One region of the Kitasatospora sp. NPDC059722 genome, then DNA from elsewhere that is predicted to be linked to it. Evidence: riboswitches for the same ligand, from Rfam matches in the RefSeq annotation. Region 1 holds a riboswitch; the other holds the start of a gene.
What was found. Region 1 has a riboswitch for magnesium ahead of ACFV4F_RS01520 (hypothetical protein). Riboswitches for the same ligand answer to the same signal wherever they lie in the genome.
Positions count from the first base shown of each region.

Region 2: linked by a shared signal. The riboswitch ahead of ACFV4F_RS09890 (magnesium transporter MgtE N-terminal domain-containing protein) and the one ahead of ACFV4F_RS01520 (hypothetical protein) in region 1 are both predicted to bind magnesium.

Region 1 covers NZ_JBHWGD010000002.1:60,546-65,288, forward strand. Annotated here, with positions in the region: gene ACFV4F_RS01515 (alpha/beta hydrolase) at 1-888, opposite strand, end outside; M-box (ykoK) riboswitch at 1,087-1,273, shown strand; gene ACFV4F_RS01520 (hypothetical protein) at 1,667-1,939, shown strand; gene ACFV4F_RS01525 (winged helix-turn-helix domain-containing protein) at 2,000-2,503, shown strand; gene ACFV4F_RS01530 (hypothetical protein) at 2,550-3,047, shown strand; gene ACFV4F_RS01535 (glyoxalase) at 3,103-3,522, shown strand; gene ACFV4F_RS01540 (hypothetical protein) at 3,578-4,222, opposite strand; gene ACFV4F_RS01545 (cupredoxin domain-containing protein) at 4,438-4,743, opposite strand, start outside.
Region 2 covers NZ_JBHWGD010000011.1:130,593-135,335, reverse strand. Annotated here, with positions in the region: gene ACFV4F_RS09895 (hypothetical protein) at 1-628, shown strand, start outside; M-box (ykoK) riboswitch at 1,210-1,389, shown strand; gene ACFV4F_RS09890 (magnesium transporter MgtE N-terminal domain-containing protein) at 1,701-3,068, shown strand; gene ACFV4F_RS09885 (NRAMP family divalent metal transporter) at 3,065-4,390, shown strand.

The DNA of each region.
Region 1 (4,743 bases):
GACCACGGCCGGGAAGGTCTGCGGGTGCACCATGCCGAGCTTGAGCGCGCAGTAGCCGCCCGTCGAGTCGCCGATCACGCCGAGGCTCCCGGTGCCGTCCAGGACCCGGTAGGAGGCGCGCAGGTCGGCCGGGACGTCCGTCGTGTAGTACGACTGCGCCTGCGGGCCGTTCGGGACGTCCTCGCACTCGCTGTCCCGGGGCATCGACGGCGACGGGCGCATCAGCACGAGCACGGCCGGCCGCATCGCGCCCTTCCGCAGCAGGTCGAGCTCGTACGCCGGGTAGCGCAGCTTGGTGACGAGGTTGGCGGCGTCGCCGGGGAAGCCGGTCATCACGAGCAGCGCGGGGAACTGCCGGTGCTCGCCGCCCGGCTGGAAGTACTGCGGCGGCAGGTAGACGTAACCGTCGGTGCTCAGACCGGTCGTCCCGCCGGGGATGCGGACCTTGTCGAGCCGCCCGATCTGCGCCGGGTCGCGGCTGCCCGCCGGGGCGCCGGTGATGTCCGCCGTGCCGAGCACCTGGATCCCGGCGGGCGAGCGGGCGGGCCCGGTGCCGGTCGTCCCGGCACCGCTGGTCCCCGTACCGCTCGCCCCCGCACCGCTCGTCCCCGTAGCGCTCGGGGTGGCTCCGGCGCCCTGGATCACGGCCGCCCCGCGATCGTGCCCCAGCAGGTCGGACCAGCTGCTGTAGAAGACGAAGTAGTCGTTCACCGCGAGCCCCAGCGTGGCGACCAGCGCCAGCTGCGTGAGCACGATCGTGCCGAGCCGCAGGAACATCGCCGGCCAGCTCCGGACGGCCAACTTCGGCCACACCCACAGCGTGCCGAGCACCGTGGCCACGGTGAACAGCGCCGTCAGCGCGAGCAGCTTGTGACTGGTGAGTCCCATGGTCCGGCCTCCCCTACCACTGTGGACCACCGGTCCCGGATCCACAGCGCCTCCCACCCACCGTAATCGGATGGCACCCGAACGTCATGCGCTCCGGGGAGGGCGTTCGTACCGGGAGTTCGCCGGGAGTTCGTGTCAGAAGTTCGACAAAGGTGTCGAGGATCGCCCGGTTCCGGGCTATGCTTTCGGGTGTTTGAAAAGGCACCTCGTTCGGTGAGGCGTCTTCACGGACACAGGCCACTGACCCGACGACGTCGAGAGACGCCCAGGTTCAGGACAGATCTTCCCGACCTAAGGGTTGATCCCAAGTGGCTTCCCCGCAGTGCCCGTTGCGGCCGGGGATTACGCCGTGAAGTGCCAAAGCTCTGACGAGTTGGGGTGAGCCGGCGGCCCGGGGGGCAGGTTGGCGAGCTCCTGCCGAGTCGATGAACGCACCGCCCGTGGTGCGTCCGACCGGAAGGAGGCGATCGCATGGACAGCAGTAGTAGTAGTCCGGGCCACAGTCGGCCCCGTTCCCGCATGCCCGAGCACGCCTCCGGCAGACGCTGAACCCCCTTATCCCACCATGCTCCTGACGTTTCGTCAGTGCATGCGCACACCACCGTGCCCGCGCGGCCCTGCATCGGACGGCCGCCCCGGGTCGCGGTGCCGTGCCCGCAGGGGGTCACCGTCGCACGCCGCCAGGCGGGCCCGCGCGTCAACCCGCCAACCCCACGCCACGCCCGGCCGGGGCATGCCCTCGCACGCCCGCCGACCGTTGAACCCGAGGTGAGTCGCCATGTCCGTCGCCGCTTTCTTCCACCCCACCACCACCCGGACCGTTCCGCCCCGCGGCCTGCGCGCCGCCCTCGCCGGCGTCCTCGGCCGGATCGCCGCGGGCCCGATCGCCGCGGGCTCGATCACCGCGGGCCCGATCGACGACACCGTGCTCCGGGCCATCGGTTCGCAGGCCCCGGCCGGGCCGCCGATGCGCCTGCGGGCCCGCTGGGAGGCCGTCACCGCCGCCGACGGGACGGCAGGGCTGTGCGCCCGCTGGCACGCCGAGAGCTGACCGCCCGTCCGCCCCTGCCACCCACTCCACCAGCAGAATCACGCCGAAGGAAGTCCCGTCATGGCCGTCCGCTACCCCCGGCTCGACGTCATCTTCTCCGACCACCGGGCCGCCCTCCGCGCCGTCACGACGGCGAGCGCCCCCGCGGCCAAGGCCGCCCCCGCCGTTCCCGCCGCCCCCGCCGAGCGCGTCCCCGCACAGGCCGGTTCCGTCCGGGCCGCCACCGTCCGGGCCATCCGCCCGCAGGCCGGGGACGACACCCCGCCGAACGGGCTGGCGATCGACCCCGAGCAGCGCGTCGCCACCGTGAACGGCCGCGAAGTCGACCTCACCTTCATGGAGTTCGAGCTGCTCGCCCACCTGGTCGCCAACCCCCTGCGGGTGCACAGCCGCCGCCAGCTGATGGAGAGCGTGTGGGGCCGCCCCGACAACGGCGACACCCGCACCATCTCCACCCACATCGCCCGGATACGCCGCAAGCTCGGCCCCGGGCACCGGCCCACCCTCGCGACCGTCCGCCAGGTCGGCTACAAGTACGACCCCCGGCTGGCCGCCGCGGCCTGACCCATTTCGCCAACTCACCGTCACCACGGCCACGATGAGGTTTCCGATGACTCCCGGCAAGCTGCTCCCGCGGCGCGGCGAGGCGGCGGGGCTGCTCGTCGTCCTGACGCTGCTCGTCCTCGAAGGCCTCGCGCTGAACGAGGCCTCGGACCCGGACCGGCCGGTGATCGGCGCCGCCCTCATCGGGTCCGCCGCCACCGGTCTGCTGCTCGTCGGCGCGCTGCTCGTCGGCCGCCGCCTGGCGGCCCGGCGGAGGCTCCCGCTGCCTCCGCCGGGCCCGGACGGCCCCGTCTACAGCACCCGCGCCCTGGAGGGCTTCCCGATGGAGGCCGTCCGCCCGCTGCTGCTCACCGAGGACGGGCCGCAGCTCAACCAGCTCTACGCGGCCTGGGTGCTCGCCCTCGGCGGTCACACCGCGCCGTGGATCGCCCGCCGACTGGACCTGCCCGTCCCGACCGTCCGGATCCTCGTGGACGCCGTCCGCGAGCGGCGCCGGGGACCGCATCGGCCCGGCGCCAACCCGCCTCCGTCCCAGCACCGTTGACGACTACACCCGCCAACTCCCGCCCCCTGCACCGCACCACGAGAGGAACCCTTCGGTGATCACCGCCCTGGACCACGTCCAACTCGCCGCCCCACCCGGCAGCGAGGCCATGCTGCGCGCCTTCTACGGCGACATCCTGCAGATGGCCGAGCTCCCCCGCCCGGCCTCGCTCGCCGCACGCGGCGGGTGCTGGTTCGCCGCCGACGGTGGCCGCGTCCGGCTCTACCTGGGCATCGAGGACGCCTTCCGGCCGACCGCCAAGGCCCACCCCGGCCTGGTCGTCGACGAGATCGACGCCTTCGCGAGCCGGCTGGAGAGCTCCGGCGCGCTGGTCGTGTGGGACACCTCGCTGCCGCCGAACCGCCGCTTCTACACCCAGGATCCGGTCGGCAACCTGCTGGAGTTCGTCGAACAGCAGCCCGCGCCCACCCCTGCACAGCCGACCGGATCATCCAAGGAGCCTTCGTACCGGTGAAGGCAACCAGCCGAAACCGCAGGCTCCTTGAGGTCTCCTTGCCCGTATCCGGCTTCTACACCCGCGACCCGGGCGCGGCGGTGGCCCCGCCGCGCCCGGCGTTCGCCTGGGCGACCAGGTACGGCACCATCCCGCGCTCCGCCAGCGCCGTCCGCCAGGCGTCCCGCGCGAGCGCCAACTCGCCCGGGGCCCCGGCGTCACCGCCCTCGGCCGCCCGCGAGCGCGAGGCCGCGGCGGCCAGCCCGATCCCGCCCGCCAGCGCACTCACCAGCGCCACCCCGGCCGCGACCCACCCGGCACCGACCAGCGCCCCGCCCAGCACCTCCGAGTCGTCGGCCAGCCCGAGCGCGTAGCCGAGCAGCAGGAAGATCCCGGCCGCGGCCCCGGAGACGAGCGGCACGATCACCGCCAGCACCCCCAGCCACCCCGAGGCCCGCTCCGGCGCAGGCGCGTCCACCGGCAGCCGCGCCTCCGCGTCGGCGTCCGCCCGCAACCCCGCGTACCGCTCGTACTCGGGCGCGGCGGCGGCCAGCACGTACTCCGCGTTGTCCCGCGCACACCGCCGCAACCGCTCGACCCCGTGCGCCTGCTCCCCCCTCGCGCGCAGCGCGGCCTGCACCGCCGCCCCCGCGAGCGCCCTGCTGAGCACCGTCTCGAAGTCGGCCCGGTCCTGCTGAGGTAGCCGGAGCGGTCTGTCCATGGTTCAACCCCGTTCGCTGTTCGCGTCGCCCCCGCCTTGGCGCCTGCTTTACCAGCTCTTAGTTCTACAGCACTGTAGAGCATGGGGTGCAAAGGGAGCAGCAGTCGTGACCAGTGAACTTGCGGCTACGGAGCGGGATCGGCCATGGGCACACGCCGCGGTCCGGCCCGGCCGGATCCATCGTCCCGTCGAACGGCGGGGACTCCACGACGGGCCTAACCCACCGTCAGGATGCCCCGCATGAAGTGGTGGAACGTGCACTGGTACGAGTACGCGCCGCGCTGCGCCGGTGCCTTGAAGGTGGCCGAGGCGCCCGGGGCGATGGGGGCCGTGTCGAACGTGCGGTCCTGGGCGGTGAGGGTGTGCTCGACCGTGTCGGCGTTCACCACCGTGACGGTGCCGCCGGGGCGGACGGTGAAGTTCGCGGGCTGGAACAGGAAGTTCCCGATCGTCACCGTCACCGCCGTCGGGCCGCTGGGGGCCGCCGTCGTGGGGAGCCGTGGCGCGGCGGGTGCGGTGGT
Region 2 (4,743 bases), on a different contig from region 1:
GGCCGGGATCTCCCGCACCTACCAGCCCAAGGACGAGGAGGGCGAGCAGCTGCCGCCGGAGTCGACCCGGGTGCAGCTCAAGGCCGAGGACATCCTGCGGTCCACCTCGACGACCCTCACCCGGCTGTTCGACGTGACGGCCACCAAGGACTGGGCCAACCTCGGCGCCCGCGCCGACGTGGTGGTGGACGGCCAGGTGCTGCTCGCCCAGGTGCCCGTCCCGTACCTGCTCTTCCTGGAGAAGCAGCTCACCGACCTGTTCACCTTCGTGCGCAAGCTCCCGGTGCTGGACGCCTCCGAGTCGTGGAACCTCGACCCGTCCACCGACTCGTGGAAGACCGAACCGGTGCGCACCATCCGGACCAAGAAGGTGCCGCGCAACCACGTCAAGGCCGAGGCCACCGAGAAGCACCCGGCCCAGGTCGAGGTCTACTACGAGGACGTCCCGGTCGGGTACTGGACGACCGTCAAGTTCTCCGGCGCCCTGCCCGCCCGGCGCGTGAACGAGCTCGCCGAACGGGTGGAGAAGCTCCAGCAGGCGGTCAAGTTCGCCCGCGAGGAGGCCAACGCCGTGGAGGTCACCGACCAGCGCGTGGGCGACGCCGTCTTCGGCTACCTGTTCAGGTAGCCTCCTGATCACCCGTCCGGGGAGCCGGGCGGGTGCACCGAACGGCGCCGAGAACTCTCCGGGAGACCGGATGGGGGCGCTCGCGCGGTGCGAAAAAGCTGACACTGATGTTGAAGCTGACCCAGGGGTCACAGTGGAGGTTCAAATCCTCCCCCCGGCACCACCGGCCGGGGTAGCCCAAGCCAGGCAGAGGCGGGCCCCGTCAAACTCAGACTCTCGCTCCAGTCTCAGCATTCGCCGCCGAACACCGGATCGACCGGGTGCGGACGAACATCGACGAATGCAGGTTCAAGTCCTGCCTGTGCCGCTCCGTGGCACGGTAGTTCAACGGCAGAACGCGTCGGTTTCAATCTGATCCGCGGCCCTTAAACGTGCCGGTGTGAGCAATTGGGCGGCACACAGGGGCCCGGGAGCAGGCTACGCTCCCGGGTCCTCTCGCCTTCCCGGCCCCCGCGTACGCCTCCGCTCGCGCGCGCCCCGACGCGCGCCCGGCGGCTCCCCCGCTGGTCGGGGCGGGGTCAAGCTCAGGTCAAGGGTTATGCCGGAGGGATGGCAAGGCCCTATCCTGTCAAGGATTCGAAAAGACACCTCGTTCGGTGAGGCGTCTTCACGGACACAGGCCACTGATCCCACCCGTCGAGAGACGCTCCGGATCAGGACAGGTCTCCCCGGCCCAAGGGGTGACCCCAAGTGGCTTCCCCGCCCGAACCGGCCGGGGACACGCCGTGGAGTGCCAAAGCTCTGACGAGTTGGGGTGCATCGGGCGGTGACGTCCGTCCGCCCTGCCATGCCGCCGCGGCGCCGGATCGCGGCCGAGATCGGGAGGGGGCGTGATGGACGGAAGTCCTGGCCATAGTCGGCCCTTCACCGTTTCGTTCCCGCCGTCCTTCTTCCGCTGCTCCAGGCGGCTCCTCCTTCCCTGACCTGCCGGGTCCGCTCCGCTTCCCCCCTCGCGTCCACGTAACGCGGGAGGCCCCTGCGCGCGCCCGGTGAGCCCTGCGGTCAAGGTTGGCAGCGCCATGCCACCGGGCGGCCCGATGTCCCGTCCTGCCGGGGCAAGGGGGGTTTCTCCATGGCCACCACCACGCTGTTCTCGTCCGCCACGGCGCGCCTTCGCGACCGCACGGTCGAAGCCGAGCGCCGCACCACCGTCACCAAGGCCGTCCGCTCGTCGCTCGTCTCGCTCGCCGGGCTGGTCGGCGGCCCGGTCACCAACCAGGCCGGCGAGGAGGTGGGCCGCGTCGTCGACGTCGTCGCCCGCCTCTACGGGCCGGAGCCCTACCCGCCCGTCACCGGCCTGATCATCCGCATAGGCCGGCGCCGCGCGTTCATCGCGGCGACCGCCGTCGAGCGGATCCACACCTGCGGGGTGCGGCTGCGCACCTCCCGCGTCGACCTGCGCGAGTTCAACCGCAGGCCCGGAGAGGTGCTGCTCGCCCGCGACGTGATGGACCACCAGCTCGTCGACGTCGACGGCGTCCAGGTCACCCGCGCCGCCGACCTCTACCTCGCCCCGCTGGCCGCCCGCACCGTCCTGGTCGGCGTCGACGTCTCGCTGCCCACCCTCCTGCGCCGCCTCGGCCCGCGCCGCTGGCAGATCCGCCCCACCCCGGACGGCGTCCTGGACTGGCAGTCCGTCGCCCCCTTCGGCGAGCAGGCCACCCACGGCCCCGCCGAGGTGCGGCTGCGCGCCTCCCGCTCCGCGCTGCACCGGCTGCGCCCGGCCGACCTCGCCGACATCCTGGAGGACCTCGGCCGCCACGAGCGCCAGCAGCTGCTCGGCTGGCTGGAGCCGGAGCACGCGGCGGACGCCCTGGAGGAGATGGAGCCCGCCGAGCTGGAGAACCTCCTGCGCGAGGCGCCGCCCGAGCACGCCGCCCGGCTGGTCGACGAGATGGAGCCGGACGAGGCCGCCGACGCCCTGCGCGACCTCAACCCGGGCGAGCGCGAGAACCTGCTGGCCCGGATGCCCGAGCCCGAGGCCGCCGAGCTGCGCTCCCTGCTCACCCACCGCGAGGGCACGGCCGGCGGCGCGATGACCACCCTGCTCGTCACCGCCGAGTCCGCCCAGACCGTCGGCGAGGTGCGGGCCGAACTCGCCGCGCAGGCCGAACACCGCACCGACATCGACGCGGTGACCGTCCTCGACGACGACGGCGTCCTGGTCGGCGACATCCCGCTGTTCGACCTCGCCGTCGCCGAGGACACCACCGTGATCGCCGACCTGGTCGCCTGGCGGGCCCAGTTCGGCCCGCCGGTGACCGTCCGCCCCGACACCCGCCTCGCCGAGGCCGCCCACCACCTGGTCGCGGCCCGCGCCACCTCCCTGCTCGTGGTCGACGACACCGACCGCCCCCTCGGCCGGGTCCTGGCCGACGACATCCTCGACTCGCTGCTCCCCGAGCGCGGGCGCCTGCACTTCCGGAGGCTCCTCAAGTGACCCGCGACCTCGACACCCGCCCCGGCGCCGACGCGTCCGCGGCCGCGCCGGCCGAGCCGCGGTCGTCCGCGCCCTCACCCGGACGCCGAAGAGGCTTCCGCCGGATCGCCGCCGTCGCGATGGTGGCCGGTCCCGGGCTGGTCGCGGCCAACGCCGGCAACGACGCCGCCGGCATCGCCACCTACGCCAGCGCCGGCTCCCAGTTCACCTACGGGACGCTGTTCTTCATGGTGCTCGTCACCATCGCCCTGGTGATGGTGCAGGAGATGGCCGTCCGGCTCGGCGCGCACACCGGCAAGGGCCTGGGCGCGCTCATCCGCGAGCAGTTCAGCCTGCGGCTCACCGCGCTCGCCGTGTTCTGCCTGCTGCTGGCCAACACCGGGCTGGTCGTCAGCGAGTTCGCCGGGATCGGCGCGGCCTTCGAACTGCTCGGGGTGCCCAAGTGGGCGGTCATCCCGCCGGCCGCCGTCCTGCTCTGGTCGCTGGTGCTGTTCGGCTCGTACAAGTGGGCCGAGCGCATCTTCCTGGTGATGTCGCTGGCGTTCTTCGCCTACCCCGTCGCCATGGTCATGGGCCACCCGGACTGGGGGCAGGTCGGCGAGCACCTGGTCGTCCCGCACCTGGAGCCCAGCAAGGACTTCATCCTGCTGGCCGTCGCGCTGATCGGCACGACCGTCAGCCCGTACATGCAGTTCTACGCGGCGGCCGGCGTCGTCGACCGCGGTGCCAAGCCGGCCGACTACAAGCTGATCCGGGCGGACGCCGTGCTCGGCGCGGTGTTCGCGTGCGTGATCAGCCTGACGATCATCATCGCGACCGCCTCGGCGATCGGCGGCACCGGCCCGCTGGAGTCCGCCTCCGAGGCCGCCGAGGCGCTCAAGCCGGTCGCCGGGCACGGCGCCGAGCTGCTGTTCGCCTTCGGGCTGATGGGCGCCTCCGCCCTGGCCGGCGCCGTGGTGCCGCTCTCCGCCAGCTACGCGATCGGCGAGGCCGCGGGCGTCGAGCGCTCCGTGTCGCGCAGCTTCCGCGACGCGCCGCTGTTCCTCGGGCTGTTCACCGCCCAGATCGCGCTCGGCGCCATCGTGGCGCTGACCCCGGTGGACCTCATCCAGCTGCTGATCGGCACCCAGGTGCTCCAGGGCCTGATCAGCCCGATCGTGCTGGTCTACCTCCTGGTGCTCACCAACCGCCGGTCCGTCCTCGGCGACGCGGCCAACAGCCCCCGCTACCGCGTCGTGGCCACCGTCGCGGTCGTCGGCGTCGCACTCATGTCGACGATCCTGCTGGGCCAGACCGTCCTCGGCTGGTTCGGCATCGGCTGACCGACCGGGAAGCGCCACCGGGCCTGTCGTCCACGGACGGCAGGCCCGGTGGCGTTCGGGGCCCCCGCGCGCGCCGCACGACCAGCCGAACGAGTGAATCCGGCATCGGGTCCGCGGCGCCGTCCGACCTCCCCCGCCGACGTCTCCGCGCCTTGCGCGCCCGGCTTCCCGCCGCTCCACGGGCCTCCCGCCGGGTGCTCGAAAACACCCCGTTCGACCCGGGCTCGCCCGGGAGCAAATCGCTTGAACGACGGGCTCGAACAGCACCATCATCGGACCTCCGCCGCCCGCCGTGCAGCCTCAACTCCGTTGTCCCTTTGCCCATTTGGGCTCTACTTGGGCTGCCCGGCGAC